Regions from separate parts of the Neobacillus sp. BF23-41 genome, predicted to be linked through region 1. Evidence: riboswitches for the same ligand, from Rfam matches in the RefSeq annotation. Region 1 holds a riboswitch; the other holds the start of a gene.
What was found. A riboswitch is a leader RNA that binds a small molecule or an ion and turns the genes downstream of it on or off. The one in region 1 is predicted to bind cobalamin.
Positions count from the first base shown of each region.

Region 1 (9,513 bases):
TCTTTGCGTAATGGCAGTCCTTCACGTAATGCCGGTTCATCCACTTGAATAATGGCAATGCCTGCATCTTCTAACGCTGCAATCTCTTCTCTTAGTGCTAAGGCCAGTTGGTTGGCTACTTGTTCACGTGAAATATCATCGCGGACAAAAGACCAATTTAAGATTGTGATAGGACCTGTTAACATCCCTTTCACATACTTAGACGTTAATTGCTGTGCCGCTTCTACTTCCTTCACGGTCATTGGGGCTGTCCACTCGACGTCACCATAAATAATTGGTGGTTTGACACAGCGTGAACCATAGGATACAACCCATGCTTTTTCTGTAAAGGCAAAACCTTCTAGCTTTTCTCCAAAGTACTCAACCATATCCGTCCGCTCAAATTCACCATGCACTAAAACATCCAATCCTATTTCTTCTTGAATTTGAATCCAACGAGCTGTTTCATTTTTTAGAAACGCTGCATACTCAGCGTCTGTAATTTCCTTTTTACGCCATGCTGTACGTGTCCGTTTTACTTGATCTGACTGAGGGAAGCTTCCAATGGTTGTGGTTGGATAATCTGGTAAATCTAATGCCGTTTTCTGCAAAGGCTGACGATCTTTAAACGTCATTGAACGAGCAAAATGCTCTTGTGTTACTTGTAATACTAGCTCTTTAACACGTGCATTTTTCCTTGCCTTATGCTGTGCTAATGCTTCAGTTGCTATCATACTTTGTGAAACGCTCTTATTTCCTGTCCAAGCCTCGTCACGTACGTAAGATGCGATATGTGATAACTCAATTATTTTCTCATCGGCAAATGACAAAGCATTTGTCAGTATGGCATCCAGCTTTGTTTCTGCCTTCGTCGTCACAGGTACATGCTGTAAACTACATGAAGACTGAATCCAAGCTTCTTTTACACCGCTTAATAATAAAACAGCTTTTGTATTGAATGCTTTTTCAGCCAAATTTGCCCGCCAAATATCCCGTCCATTTACGATACCAATTCCTAATACTTTGTCTTGTGGGAACCCGTGTTTTCGAAGCGAAGCCATATTCTCTTCGGAACCATGAATGAAATCAAGACCAATCCCTGCAACAGGTAATTGAGACAGCTCTTCATACGCTGATAGTCCTTCAAAATAGGTTTGCAACATGATTTGTGCAGCCGGTACTTCTTCTGCTAACTGTTTGTAAATTTCTTGCACTAGTTTTACATCATCTGCTGTTAGTGAAAGGGTTAGTGCTGGTTCTTCCACTTGAATCCACTTTGCACCAGCATCTACAAGTTGCTGCAATACTTGAGCATATAACGGTAAGAGTTTTAAAATAAACAATGCTTTCGATTTGGCATCGTATCCTTTCGCTAAGCTAACAAAAGTAAAAGGACCGATCATTGTAGGCTTTGTAATAAGACCTAATTCCTCTTTGGCTTCTACAAAATAATCTAAAATGTAGTTCTTCGTTAATTGTAATGACTTGCCTTCATACTCGGGCACGATGTAGTGATAGTTGGTGTTAAACCACTTTGTCATCTCACAAGCCACAACATGGCTTGCCCCACGGGCCATTTCGTAATAAGTGGTTAGATCGACTTCATCACCTGTCCACTTATAACGATTTGGAAACATTCCGAACATTGACGCATGGTCAAGCATACGGTCATAAAGGGTAAAATCCCCAACTGTTAGTAACTCTAAGCCTAATGATTGCTGGCGCTTCAAATTATTCAAACGATTCGTTTTCATCTCGAAAATAAATTGCTCCTCTGATATCGCACCCTTCCAAAAAGATTCTATACAACGTTTCCACTCCCGATTATCACCAATGTACGGGTAACCAATGGCAGTACTAACTAAATTCATATTTCATTCCTCCTTAGTTAAATTTACATATTCCCAAATAGAACAAAAGGCGCAAGCGCCCGTTTAGCTGCGTATGGACTGGAGCACTCCAACTGAGATAAAGGAAACACGGAGAGCGTAGCGCATTCGTGCTTGACTTTTCGTAGGGCGGAGAGCGAAGTCTACTAGCAGTTGGGCGCTGGAGCTGGATTCAGAGAACTAGTTCACGTTATCCAAAATAAATGATTTGATAATCTCCTATACAACAAAAAAGCCATCTCCACAAAATGGAAATGGCTCTACAATCAAGTTTAAGTTTTGCTAAAAAAATATGCATAAACATAGCTACTCATAACTCGTTTGTCGTACAAATGAATGCCACCACCTATTTCCACGTAGGTATTTGGTGTGTACTGGAAATTGGCAGGTCTCCTGGCTTATCATCATGGCTCCTCACACCTTCCCATCCTAAGACAGTGGTATTTGTGATTCACTCCGATTTACAGTTGCGGGACAGCGACGGAATTACACCGTTCTTCCCTTTTAAGCCAAGCCTTAGCTTGGCACCAATTCTTACACGATATGTAATTTTCACTAACTATAGCATATTAATAATATGAAGTACATAATTTTCTGAAAAGTGGTCAGTATGATGAGAGTTCTCTCACTCACCTTTGGATTCTATTTTGCATTCGCATCGGGATGATGAATTCCGAATATATTGCCTTCGGTATCAATATAGTATCCTTGCCACGCCATTCCAGGCAGGGCATATTTGGCCATTGCGACTTTGCCGCCATTCTCAATAATTTTAGCTTCCGTTACATCGTAATTTTCCACTCCCATTGTACAAGCAAATGCATTCAAAGCTTGGTTTGCTTCCGGTGGAGCACTTTGCCGCTGCATCAAAGCACCATTGATCCCAAGTTCATTCTCATCGCCAGTCACTGCTCCAAAGTAAGGCATTCCTGCATACTCACTCCAATCTTGAAATGACCATCCGAATACCTCTCCATAAAACTTCTTTGCCCGTTCCATGTCATTGACATGAATTTCGAAATGAACTAATCTTCCCATGATTGCCTCCTAATTAAAAAAGTAATTATATTCGCTTCTAGCAAGTTAGTACTTATGTATAAGTTGGGGTTATGATTCATTATCTTATGTTAGCAAAACTAAGGATGAAGCCAACTTTTCAACTTGAGCCAAAACCTAATATATTTCCTCTTTATTATAGGATAATTATTGGAATATATTCAATTTTTATAAAGATTAAATATTTTTACTTATTGTAAAAAAATATTCATTATGGCTAGACACCTTAGAATGGTTAGATGGAATGCAAATTGTTACATATGAAGGTAATTACTACTATAGAGTTATATGGATACGGAGCGAAATTGCAGAATTTAGCAAACAGTCTTAAAACATTAGCCAAAATACACTCTTACACTCCCTTCTATTTTTGCTGTTGCTAAACAATTCTGTATAAAATTCAGGATTTGTTTTTGATCCCAAGTTAAGAAATCCCTTTCTGACAGAGAATCACCATTTTTATAAAATTGCTTGTAGGCATTCATAGCCTTTTCAATTTGTTGTATCGAGAAGGTAGAACTGTCGCCTGATCCACTAACTCCTGCATAGTAATTATTTGCATCAAGTAAATTATACAGTATGGTAGCATTATAATTCCCCATGCTAAAACGAGCATAAGCAATTTCTTTTCCTGCTTTATTGTGTCCTGATATATCGTGACCCATTAATTATCCTCCTTCAAATATAAATTTACTTACCAGAAATAATTAGTCTTAGGAAACTTTTAATGATAATATGCTTACATGGTTTACCTATCCTTTCAGGTCTATTTTTTTATTAAACAATTTTTCTTGAAATAACATGGAAGAAATGGGTGTTAAAGTAGAAAAATGTGAAGATTCAATAAGGAGGTTGTTCATAAACGTTTGCATAATTTCAAAGTTGGATTTATTCTTCAAGGTTTTCATAAAATCATTGTTTTGATGGGGAAAATGATGGTGGACAGAAACGCCAAAAGTTGAAAAAGTAATTATTTTATTGTCATGTTTCCATTTTGCTACCTCCTCAGATAAAATAATATCACATTAGAATTCATATAAATTTAGTCTTTTCAAAAGCTTTTCTACAATTATGTGAACATATTAGTAAATCATTAAAGACCTTTAAAAGGCAACATCCAAAGTGTACTGCACCCCAAAAGTTAGAGTGAAATCTAATTTTTGGGGTGTTTTTTAGTGGCTAAATATAGTGAAGGATTTAAGTTAATGCTAGTAAAAGAGTATCTAGAAGGTAAATTGGGATATAGATTATTAGCACAGAAGTATGATATGAAAGACTTTACACGCATTTTGAGATGGGTAAAAGTTTACGAAAAATTTGGGGAGAAAGGGTTAATGAGAAAGAAGAACAAGGAAACTTATTCTGTTCAATTTAAGCTAGATGTTTTAAGCTTTATGAAAAGAACAGGTTCTTCAGAGGCAGATACCGCCCTTCAATTTGGACTAACCAACCCTTCTATGATAGCTTCATGGAAGAAAGCTTTTTTGGAGGGTGGTCCTGAGGCCCTGGATAGACCGAAAGGACGGCCATGCATGTCTGATAATAATAAGAACAAAAATTGGAGAGAGAAAACGAACTTTTGCGTTTAGAGGTAGAATACCTAAAAAAGTTGCGAGCTTTTCAGATGGATCCGGAAGGCTATCTCGAAAAGCACAAGCAGCGCTATCATTCGAACTCAAAGAAACCTTCAAACTAAAAGATGTTTTAGAGAGAGTTGGTATTCCTGAATCTTCGTACCATTATCATATAAAAGGGATGAAGAAGGAAAATCCAGATCACGAACTTGAAGAATGTATTCAATCCATTTTTGATGAAAATAACGGAAATTATGGATATCGTCGTATCCAACTGGAATTGAAAAACCGTGGTAATGAAGTGAATCATAAAAAGGTGCGACGCATCATGAATAATCTCGGAATTAAAGTGGAGAAGTTTAGTAGAAAATCACGTAAATACAGTTCTTACAAAGGAACTACAGGAACAGTTGTCAAGAACCGTATAAATCGTCGTTTCCACACAAAGGTGTGTCATCAAAAATTAACAACAGATATCACAGAATTTAAGTGTTCAGACGGTGTAAAACTGTATCTGAGTCCTATTATGGATATGTTCAACGGTGAAATTCTTTCGTATGGGATAGGTATGCGCCCAACCATAGAATTAGCGCTCAGCCCTCTGAAGGAAGCTCTTGAAATAGTAAAGGATTCTAAGTTTAGAACCACTGTACATTCTGATCAAGGCTGGCATTATCAACATAATAAATGGGTAAAAACACTAAAGAAAAACAAGGTGTTCCAGAGTATGTCGCGGAAAGGAAACTTTTTAGATAATTCACCTATGGAGAACTTTTTTGGGTTACTGAAACAGGAAATGTATTACGGAGAAGCACTGTGCCCATTTGAGGAATTAAAAAAGAGAATCGAAGAATATATCAATTATTATAATAACAAGCGTATAAAGCAAAAATTGGCAGGCATGAGTCCGGTTCAATACCGTATCCACACCAGCCAAATAGCTGCTTAATATAAGACTCTAACTTTTGGGGGTCACATCAAAAGGTTAGTTGCGTTCTTTTAAGATGAGTTGCGCCACACACTCCACATGCGTGGTCATCGGAAACATATCGACCGGCTGCACTTCTACCGTTTTGTATCCACCGTCCTCCAATATCCGTAAATCTCTTGCGAGGGTGGCTGGATTACATGATACATAAACGACTTTTTTCGGTTTCATCTCAATAATCGTCTGCAGCAAGGCCTCGTCACAGCCTTTGCGCGGCGGGTCAACAACCAAGACATCGGCCACATTACCTTCCTTATACCATTTCGGTATAACAACCTCCGCTTCCCCTGTAGCAAACTCTGTATTCGTCATCTCATTTAACGCCGCATTCCGCTTAGCATCCTCTATTGCCTCTGGAACAACTTCCACACCGAATACTTTCCGGGCTTTTTGTGCTAAAAATAGAGAAATCGTTCCGATTCCACAATAAGCATCAATGACACTTTCTTCACCGCTAAGGTCCGCATATTCTAGCGCCTTATCATATAACATCTTTGTTTGAACAGGGTTTACTTGGTAAAAGGACAGCGCGGAAATGGCAAATTTCACATCCCCGATATAGTCATAGATGACTTCATTCCCCCACCAAACGGTCGTTTTTTCCCCCATGATGACGTTTGTGCGCTTCGAATTGACATTATGGACGATTGACTTTACCTTCGGGAGCCGCGCAACAATTTGCTCAACCAGCTGATCTTGCTGAGGGAGATCCGCCGTCCTTGTGATAATTACTACCATGAGCTCTCCCGTCTGCTGACCATAACGAGCCATAATGTGTCTGAGTACACCTTTATGAGATTCCTCGTGATACGCACGAATCCCTAGCTCGCTGCATATTTCCTTTACCGTCTGGACCGCTTCATTAATTTCAGGCAATTGAATGACACTTTCATTCGTATCAACAATTTCATGGCTCCTCGGTTTAAAGAAGCCAGCAATCAATTTGCCATCCTTCTCCCCAACAGGTACCTGTGCTTTGTTGCGGTAATGCAAGGGATGGTCCATCCCCAGAATCGGATGAACAACAACATCCTCCAGTTTACCGATCCGTGTAAGCACCTGACGGACCTGGTTTTCCTTATATTTGAGCTGACCTTCATAGCTGATGTGCTCGAGCTGGCAGCCGCCATATTTATGGATATCACCGCTCTCAATATCGACTCGGAACGGGCTTTTTTCATAAAGTTCGACCAATCGCCCAAAGCCGTACCCTTTGCCTGTCTTAATCACCTTCACTTTTGCCTTTTCGCCAGGCAGTCCGTTCGGGACAAATAACGGGTACCCATCCACCTTGGCCACACCCGCTCCGTCATGGGTTAAATCTTCAAAAACTACATCTATGTAATCATTTTTATTAACCGGTATTATTCTGCTCATTCGTTTCTTCCTTTGCTTGTTTTGACTAGCTAAGATTGTAACACAAAGCATGACTGTTTGTGAAACTTGCAAAGGACAAGAGCCTTTTTTCAAAAATAACCAAGAAAATTGTCAGAATTTTTTTATTTCCAAATATAATAAAAGTGTATATGATTAAAACAATCTCATTACTGGAAGGAGTGGATAATAATCAAGCTGATAAAAAACCTGTCCATTCCGTTACTCTTTGCCTTCCTTTCTTTCACCTTTAGCCACTTTTCAAATACACTTTCACACTCTCATACTGATTTCAAAGCAATCATCAACGTAGATGATGGCAAGGTGAAAGATCAATGGGGTGATAACAAAAAGCTGCCCGTTGTTATACAAACTCTCTTTATCCTTACGACCATCCTTACAGCAGCACTAACTCCACTCATTTATTTGTTCATAAGTTTTCACAAAAGCTTTATTTTTCTCATTCCCATCTTTCATCAATCAAACTATGTGATCCACCCTCCCGAATCATAAGCTAACACCATAATAAGGGAGGAAATTAATATGTGGATCCGCTTTGTAATCATTGGCTTCTTTTCAATATCAGCCGCAAGTATGCTTACCTATCAGGGTATTGAAATTTTCCATGCCTTTGTCGATTTCTTTAAACAAAAATAAACGAAGGGCAGACTCAAAAGGGAAATAACCCCCCTCTTAAGTCTGCCCTTTTTTATCAAAAGAACGCCTGATCGTTACCTTTTCATTGCCTCTACCTTGTCTTTAACCTCTTCAATATTTCTCATCTTGTTATCCCAGCATTTTTGACTCAGGTCAACTGGATAATCTTCTGGATTCGTAATCCGCTGATACTCGCCCCAAAGTGCATCGAGGTTTTGCTTCAAATAATCACGGGATTCTTCCAAGCAAGGCATTTCATAAACAAGCTCGCCTTTAGAAAAGATTTCTTCATGTAATTCTTTAGCCGTAAAGTTGGTAACCACCTTATTCATGTACGTATGGGTTGGATGGAACATTCGCAGCCGTTTTTCAGGCATCTTTTCGTCTGCTAACGCAATATAATCTCCTTCGGCATGGTGGTTTGTATTATTGATGATTCGATAAACCCTCTTCAATCCTGGAGTTGTAACTTTTTCCGGATTGGATGAGATCTTGATCGTATCTTCCATTTTTCCGGTTTCATCCTCAATAGACACAATTTTATAAACCGCACCCAGTGCAGCTTGGTCGTAAGCTGTAATCAGCTTTGTGCCAACTCCCCAGCTGTCGATTTTGGCGCCTTGTGATTTCAAGCTCATTATCGTATATTCATCTAAATCACTTGAGGCAACTATCTTTGCATTGGTGAATCCTGCTTCATCGAGCATTTTGCGCGCTTCCTTTGAAAGGTAAGCAAGGTCGCCGCTATCAAGTCGAATTCCGATAAAATTAATTTTATCGCCTAACTCTTTCGCCACTTTGATCGCATTAGGAACACCGAGGCGGAGTGTATCATATGTATCCACCAAAAAGACACAATCCTTGTGTGTTTCGGCATATTTGATGAAAGCCGTATATTCATCTTTATAAGCTTGGACCATCGAATGGGCATGTGTTCCAGATACTGGAATACCAAACAGCTTACCCGCTCTTACATTGCTTGTTGAGTCAAAACCGGCAAGATAGGCTGCTCTTGTTCCCCAAATCGCTGCATCCATTTCCTGGGCCCGTCTTGTCCCAAATTCCATTGCCACTTCATCGCCTACAACTTGCTTGATGCGGGATGCCTTTGTAGCAATTAATGTTTGATAGTTCACAATGTTAAGCAGCGCCGTTTCAATCAATTGGGCTTCACAAAGCGGAGCCTCCACACGTAAGATCGGTTCATTGCCAAAAACAAGCTCGCCTTCTTTCATCGCACAGATTGTTCCGGTGAACCGGATATCTTTAAGATAGGTGATAAAATCTTCTTTGTAACCTACTTCATTTTGCAAATACTCGAGGTCTTCCTCACTAAAGCGGAAGCCTTGAATAAACTGGATTACTTTCTCCAATCCAGCGAATACTGCATAGCCGTTCCCGAACGGAAGCTTGCGGAAAAATAGTTCGAAGACCGCGCGTTTATTATGTATCCCATCTCTCCAATACGTTTCTACCATGTTGATCTGATATAAATCGGTATGCAGAGTTAAACTATCATCGTGATAAAAGTGTTTCATAATCAGACCTCCGAAATACTATTACAGCTTTTCCTCATTATAACCAATATTACCCTCGAAAGTCTATTTAACTATCGCTCCTAGGGATTGTTCAAAATGTCCGAGGGCCCATTCATGACCCGCCTGATTAAAAGAGGCCACGGCATCCTTATATACCACAATCTTAAATCCTTTATTGTAAGCATCTACTGCTGTATGAAGAACACATATATCGGTGCAGACGCCGACCAAATGAACTTCTGTAATTCCGCGCTCTCGTAATTTGATTTCAAGGTCTGTTCCCGCGAAAGCAGAATATCTTGTTTTATCCATAAAGGTAACATTCTCACGTTGTTCATTCATTTCAAACACTTCCTTCAGCGCACCAAACAAGTCTCTTCCTGACGTCCCGCGAAGGTTATGCGGCGGAAACAATTTCGTTTCTGGATGGTATTGGTCACCCTGATCATGGACATCAA
Region 1 covers NZ_JBGBPR010000002.1:480,814-490,326, forward strand. The annotation lists gene metE (5-methyltetrahydropteroyltriglutamate--homocysteine S-methyltransferase) at 1-1,850, opposite strand, end outside; cobalamin riboswitch at 2,235-2,415, opposite strand; gene AB7942_RS05400 (VOC family protein) at 2,511-2,906, opposite strand; gene AB7942_RS05405 (hypothetical protein) at 3,260-3,589, opposite strand; gene AB7942_RS05410 (helix-turn-helix domain-containing protein) at 4,100-4,513, shown strand; gene AB7942_RS05415 (IS3 family transposase) at 4,416-5,447, shown strand; gene rlmD (23S rRNA (uracil(1939)-C(5))-methyltransferase RlmD) at 5,484-6,863, opposite strand; gene AB7942_RS05425 (nicotinate phosphoribosyltransferase) at 7,592-9,055, opposite strand; gene AB7942_RS05430 (cysteine hydrolase family protein) at 9,119-9,513, opposite strand, start outside.

Region 2 (7,884 bases), on a different contig from region 1:
TCTCCTTTGCTAGTTCCATTGATGATCGGATAGTATAAAATGCAATGTCCTCATACAGATGATCTGCATAATTTACCGCTGTTTCAGACTCCCAGTAAATCCCTTTAAGAGCTAGTAGATGGTGCCACCCAAACGTACCCAGACCCACGGCTCTGTACTTTTTATTTGTATGTTGAGCCTGTCCAACCGAGATTGTATTTAAATCTATCACGTTATCGAGCATTCTTACTTGGATCCTAATTAAACGCTCTAAAACATCTGCAGGGACTGCTTTTGCCAGATTAATAGACGATAAATTACAAACAACGAAATCACCAGGCTTCCGAATTATCACGATATTGCCCTCTTCATTCTGGTATTCGTTTACAATCGTCGTTGCGGACATATTTTGAGCAATTTCTGTACATAAATTACTGCAGTAAATAGAAGTTCGGCCCTTACCCAATACATGCTTATTCGGATTTTGCCTGTTTACTTCATCACGATAGAACATGTATGGTGTTCCTGTTTCTAATTGAGCAACCATGATTCGTGTCATAATATCCATGGCACGGTATGTTTTACGAGGAAGAAGCGGGTTACCTGCGGCCTCTTCATATTTCTCGGTAAAGAATTTAACATCCGTTTCATCATAAAAATCCTCAAGTCCGAGAAGGTTCCCTTTTTCATCCTTCCAGCCCATAAATTGTTTTACTTGATGGGGACAAAATGTATGCCACTGCCCAATACTTCTTCCATCCTCATCTTTCTCTTCTAATTTTTTCATAAATAGGTCTGGTATGGTGACACCCGTGAAAATGTCATGGGCCTTTCGGCGTTCATCCCCATTATTGGTTTTTAAATCGAGAAAACCGTTCATGATATCTTTATGAAATAAATCTAGGTAAACCGCAATGGCACCTTGACGTTGACCTAACTGATCAACACTGACAGCTGTATTATTTAACAATTTAACCCATGGCACTATTCCGGAAGAGTTTCCTTTGAATTTCTTAATATCGGAACCAAGGGCACGAACTTTACCATAATAAATCCCTATACCTCCGCCATCCTTGCTTAGCCGAGCAATATCCCAATTATTTAAATAGATGCTATCAAGGGAATCATCTACTGTATCAATAAAGCAGGAGGAAAGCTGACCAAAGCTTTTCCCTGCATTCGCTAAAGTGGGGGTAGCAACGGTCATATATAAATTACTTAGTGCCCAATACGCTTCCTTTACAAGCTGTAAGCGGATGGACTCCTTTTCATGCTTCATAATCGTCATGGCAATAACCATGAACCGCTCCTGCGGGAGTTCATATACGTTTCTATTATGATCTTGAGCAAGATAACGATCCGCTAGTAAAAATAACCCTATGTAATTAAATAATAAATCTTTATCTGGATTTATCTCTTTTGCTAGTTGATCGATTTCATCTTTACTATATAAGCTTAGGAGATCATTAGAATATATACCTATATCAGTCAATTCTTTTATTAATCTATAAAAGTCTCCATATTTTAAAGAACGATTATAGCCTCGACTTTTTGCAGATTTTCCATATAATTCATTCAGATATAAACGGGCAGCGACAAATGTCCAATTCGGTTGGTCCATTGCAATTTGATTTATTGCATAGACTAAAGCTTGTTGGTTTGCTTCCACCTCTGTTACTTCCAGTTCGCTTATACGGTTTTTAAGCTCAGTTGTATCCATCTGATATTTTTCTGTAACTTGATTAATAGATTCTAAAACATAATTGAATTCAGCTTGAAGCTCCTTTGTTACCATTTCATTTCCCCCTAAAATAATAAAATCCGCTCAAGGGGAATTGAGCGGATGAAACGATAACACTACAAAAGGACTAAAATAAAAGTATCCAATGCCTCCTGTCGCCACCGTTCATCTTCTCAATCCCCGAAGAAGTTGAAACAACTTAAGAAAGACAGGTCTCCTGACTCATGCTTCATCCTACTTTGAACCCTTCCCATATAATTGCCTAATATATTAGACATTTCTTATACAGTGGTTTACTCATTTCGTCAGCATTTACAGTTGCGGGGGCAGTTCTGGATTTACACCAGATTCCCTATTAAGCCACAATGGCATCGTCTCTTAAGGCTAACACAATATATAGTTTAATAATTATTCATCGAAACAATATATAGTGAATCAATTAAATTAAATAATAGTATAGTCACCAATATAATTCAAGTCTATTATTAAATAAAAATGAAACCTATTTGGTTTAGTTTCCGTATATTAAGAAAGTCCAAGGTGAAAAGGGGCAATTTTATGGGGAACATTTTTCTATTTACGATGATCATTGGAATAGCTTCAGCACTTGTTTTAATACCCATTTTTAAACATGAAGAGGCAAATAAAAAAGTTGATAAAAAACAAAAAATCGGCGTCTTCATTGCTGTTATGGTTTTTCTTATGCTTGCAGTGTTTTCATTCTTTTATTTTAGTAATTTTGATAGAAACTTCACTTCTTTATGGCCGTTAGCAATCTTCCTCACTGTAGGCGGAGCAGTTCTTGCCAAAGGCACAGAAAGAAAGATTAAAGGACTTCTCTTTCTAGCAAGTCTAGGTCTAGGAATTTATTTCTTAACCGCCTTCATTTTTAATGCCGATGAAAAATATCAAGTAGCAAAGATGGATGAAAAGGTAGAGATTCAGACCTTTGATGAGAAGGAAACACCAGCTAGCGTTCCACCGCAGTTTGCACGTAACAAAATGAAAAAGGCTTTTGGGCAAGTACCGAACACAAGCTACTTTGAGCTTGGAAATCTTCAGATTCAAAAACTGAACGGTGATTATGTATATATTGCTCCCGTTGAATTTTCTGGATTTTTTAAATGGTGGAAAGGCGAAAGAACTCCTGGTTACTTTTCATTAAGTGCAACGGATTCTAGCGCTAATCCAAAATTTATTAAAGCCGAAATGGTTTATACCCCTTCCTCTTATTTTAATAGACAAATCGAGCGGCATATTCGCATGCAATATCCCAAGAAGATTTTCTACGGAGATGTTCAATTAGAAATTGACGAAGAAGGAAAACCTTTTTACATCCGTACTTATGGTGAATTTATTTCAGCCCGAAATGGATTTACGGCCAAAGGGCTAGTTGTAGTTGATTCTAAGAGTGGCGCAATGAAAGATTATCATATTTCAAATGTCCCCGAATTTATTGATGGCGCGGTCTCACCTGAAGCAGTTAGTCTGCAAAACAGCTATTATGGGAACCTCGTCCATGGATTTTGGAATAGTAAATTCGGAAAATCTGACGTGAAACTCCCATCTGATGAAGGAACTGAGTCAAATGTAAGTCCGATCTTTGATGAAAATGGAAAGATGTATTATTTTACTGATTTCACAAGTCCTAAAGAAGGCGTAGATTCTATGCTTGGTTACTCGTTGACTAACTCAAGGACGGGAAAAGCAACTTTCTATACCGGAAATCCAGAGCAATCTTATATGGATTCACAGGGTGCCTTGCAGATCATTGAGAAGAAATTTATTGAAAAGAAATGGCATGGGCAAATGCCGATTCTCTACAATTTTTACGGAGAAGCAAGCTGGTTAACGTCTGTATTGGATTCGAACGGTTTTCTGCAAAATTACTTTATCGTCTCTGCAGCTAATCCAGAAATTTCTGTGTACGCCAATACTCCAAATGAGGCCCTAAAACAATATAAAACAGCCCTACAAAGGGGCAAGGGCACTGTAGACGGAAGTTCTAAAGCGGATGAAAAGCAAATCAGCGGAACAGTGGTGAGAGTCTATAAAGAACAAAACGAAGATTTCACCATTGTTTCTTTTTTATTAGACAATCGCCAAAACTTTATCATCTCTTCGGAAAGAGTCCCGCTAGCTATCTACTTAAAAGAAGGAGATAAAGTAACCGTTCGCTACTTGGACACTGGCGGAGACTTCCTGCCGGCAAAAGAGTTAGTAATAGATGCATTACAATAGGGAAACAAAAATGGGTGTCAGGCACTAATTAGTGCCTGACACCCATTTTTTAAAACACCAAGGATGTCACTGAACCCTTTGTATTCTATTTTGAATGCCATAAGTGAACGGTTTTGGCTGGGCTTTACTGAAGTTAACTAATGCATCAAGGTCAACGGGGCCGACTTCTTTGTTTTTAGCTTGAGTAAATACAGTAAATCCATCTCCTCCTCCAGAAAGAAAAATATTCGCTGTCACAGAATAGGATTTATTAGGATCCATTTCCGTGCCATCTGGAAGCTTGGTGCTCACTACCCTTTGCCCTGCTGGTTTATTTGGATCCCAAGTATAGCTTAAGCCAGAAATCTGCAGCATGTTCGTTTTTGTTGCCCCCCACTGCTGGTTGAGCAATTCACGGATTTGCTGTCCCGTCATCGACATTTTGACAAGGTCATTATTAAAGGGCTGTACCGTGTAAATTTCTCCCCAGGTGATATCGCCAGGATCAATATCTGCTCGAATGCCGCCAGGATTCATAAAGGCTAATTCGGTATTCAACGCTTTCCTTTGTGCATCCGCAATGAAATCGCCAAGCACTGACTCACCATTTTCATTTTGCTTTGCCGTCAGACTTTCAGATGAAGATCCAACAACTTGATTAACTATCGGTTCTATTTTAGCTTCATATCCTTCTATCATTTTCTTTATTTCGGGATCGGGCTCGATTCCTTCTTGAAAGGTAGTTACAATCTCAGCTCTTTTTGAGACAATATCCTTTGTTTTAGGATCTATCTCAAGATCAACATCAGAGAAAGCAGTTCCATAGGAATAGGATTGAACAACTAGTTTATTGTCAATCGTTGCGTTCATATAGGCATGATTATGGCCGCCGAAGATGATATCCACTTCATCGTCGACCCGGTTTGCGATATCGACAAGCTGCCCTACTGGATTTTCTCCGTTTGGACCTGATGTACCAGGGTTATGTGCTAAAACGACAATCGATTTTACCCCTTGTTTTTTCAACTCCGCTACATTCCGATTAATTGCTTCTACTTCATCCGTGAAATGTAATCCTGCCACACCGCTAGGGACAACAAGCTTTGGAGTCTCAGTAGTTACCACACCGATAAAACCAATGGGCATCCCATTTACTTTGATCACTTGATAAGGAGGGAGAATCGTTTTTCCTGTTTTCTCATTGACCACATTGGCAACAATCCATGGGAAATTTGATCCAGCGAAATTTCCTGTTTTCGGATGTGTTCCCCCTTTAATAAGGCGCATCAGTTCCGTTAAGCCTTCATCAAATTCATGATTACCAACAGTACCGATGTCAAAACCCAGTTTGTTCAAGATCTCGATTGTCGGTTCATCCTGTAAAAGGGCCGACACAGGGGGGCTGGCTCCCACCATGTCTCCATCTTGCACCAATAGAGTATTTTTATTTTCAGCCTCACGCTGTTTTAAATAGGCTGCTAAATAATCCACTCGACCAACCGGTTTCCCATTTACTTTCCGAGTCACATTTAATTGGCCATGCAAGTCATTAATCCCTAATAGTTGGACCTGAATGAAACGAATATTTGCGGCCGGTGGCTTTCCCTTTTTGGGATTGACCGTTTCTGGACGGTTGGATTTATGTCCATGATATGCTTCAGATAACCCTTGATTCTTTCCATTCGAAGGTTTCTGTCTGCTAACCTCTACAACTTGAGGCCTATTAACAGTTTGAAATTGATGATCCATATCCCTTAGGGCATGAGCAGTAGCACTTTGATTTCCCGTTATCTCCACCAGTGCTAGGATCGATAAGGAAAGAAGCGCTTTTTGAAACAATTTCATACTATTCCTCCTACAATTTTCTAAAAGAACCAAGGGTATTTTTCGCATTCCAGTTAAGGAATATACAAAATTTTCTATTCAGTCAAAGATAATAACCCGCTATTAATCTTCAACTTAAACGTTGAAGATTAATAGCGGGTTATTATGTTAAAAATATTAAAAGTAGTAGTTTGGTGCCTGACACTCACGAATGTTTGGCGATCAGACTTTGGTAGGCTACTGATGTTCTTACTTCAATGGTCAGGGTTCCCTTTTTATAAATGGATTTGATAATAAATGGAGCACCAGTGTTGTTCTGAAATTGAAAGTCCGGTCCACCATAAGATACGGTTGCATCTCTGCCAGCAGGTACATACCCAACCGACAAGGAATGGTGATGTTTTTCAATATAACTAACACCTACCTGATCCACTGCATTGAACAGGGTTGATGACGTCTGGCAAATTCCTCCGCCGATACCGTCGACTAGTTGCTTATTTACAATTTCCTTCGCCTTTTGATATCCATGGGCGGCATCACTTGGACCAACAGTGGTATTAAATGAGAAAATATCTCCCGCTCCGACAATGATATTATTAATGGCCTCGGCCGACAGCTGAATATTCTTTGAACGCCCTACAACTACGCTATTAAATCTCGTTGTAAAGCTTGCTACGACAACTTCCCCTAACTGGTCAACATCCACAGGCTTATAACCGCTCTCGGTCACATATAAAGGTAGTTCAATATCTCCACCCGTTGCCGATGCTGTTATGACCTTTTCAACTAACTCTGATTCCTCTAAGATAATTCTAGGTTTGCCTTTAATGATTTGACCATTGGGGCCAATCTTATCAAGAACCATTCGTTGGTCATATCCTTTGGTACTTTCCGTCCCTCTTGCTAAATCCTTTGCCCATTTTTCAAGTTCCTTTTTGTAGGTTTCATTATCGGTTCCAAAACCCATTTCCACCGGTAAAAAGGTTTCCAAAATAGCATTTGTATTCGGATCAATGACATTTACTTTAATTGGTTTTGGTTCTTCTTTTTGTGGTGGTTCTGGTGGTGTTTTATTGAGCTTTTGTTGTCCTGGTTCAGTTACTTTTTCTTCAACTGTCTTTTCTGTATTCATTTTTTCTGTACATCCGGCAATAATTAATAAGCTACAAATTAATAAAATTGATACTAGCCACGAGCTCTTTGTCATTTCCCCCAACCTCTTATCCTTTATTTTCATGCAGTAAATGCTGACCTCCAAACGAAGTCCATTCATTCTTGGATTTTATTCCCGTTTGCATGTCAATATGACTTATAAGTATTGATTAATATGCAAAAAAGCCCCTTAGATGTAAGGAGCTTTATCAGTGAAGATATATAATTTTTTTAAGCTGTAAATTATCTTACGCTGCTTTTCATCATTGGTTGAACCACTAATGGTTCCGAATATGTGGGTTCATTTTTCTTATAGGCGTGCCAATATGCGAGTGCGATAAAGACAGATCCGCCAACCGCATTGCCTAGAAAGACAGGGATAAAATTTTCAATATATCCTAGCCAAGTAAAATGGCCGGCAAATATCGCTGCAGGAATCACAAACATATTCGCTACAACGTGTTGGAATCCGATTGCGACAAATGCCATCGTTGGAAACCAAATACCTGCAATTTTTCCGACCATATCGTTTGCTCCATAACAAAGCCACACTGCCGCTGCCACCAGCCAATTACAGCCAATCCCCGAAACGAAGGCTTGGAGAAAGGTTGCTTCTAATTTATGGTCAGCAATACTAATCGTTCTTTCCAAGAAGGGGCCTGATTCGGTAAGTCCAACCATATGTCCAAAAAAGTATGCTACAAAAATGGCCCCGATAAAGTTACTGACCGTAACAAGAAACCAGTTATAGACAACCTGTCTAGTGCTAATCTTGTTCGCCATTCGAGCTAGAGGCACAGCCATCATATTTCCTGTTAATAGCTCACCACCTGCAAGCAAGGTGAGGATAAGGCCGATTGGGAAGACAGACGCACCAATCAAACTGCTTAACCCCTCTAAATTTCCTGTTAAAGTTGCTGTGACACGGATGAAAAGTAAATAACCTAAAGCAATGAAGGCACCTGCTT
Region 2 covers NZ_JBGBPR010000005.1:222,190-230,073, forward strand. The annotation lists gene AB7942_RS11035 (ribonucleoside-diphosphate reductase subunit alpha) at 1-1,774, opposite strand, end outside; cobalamin riboswitch at 1,911-2,112, opposite strand; gene AB7942_RS11040 (hypothetical protein) at 2,279-3,961, shown strand; gene AB7942_RS11045 (bifunctional metallophosphatase/5'-nucleotidase) at 4,028-5,785, opposite strand; gene AB7942_RS11050 (VanW family protein) at 5,970-6,971, opposite strand; gene AB7942_RS11055 (formate/nitrite transporter family protein) at 7,160-7,884, opposite strand, start outside.
Region 2: another riboswitch for cobalamin. It lies ahead of AB7942_RS11035 (ribonucleoside-diphosphate reductase subunit alpha); the one in region 1 lies ahead of metE (5-methyltetrahydropteroyltriglutamate--homocysteine S-methyltransferase).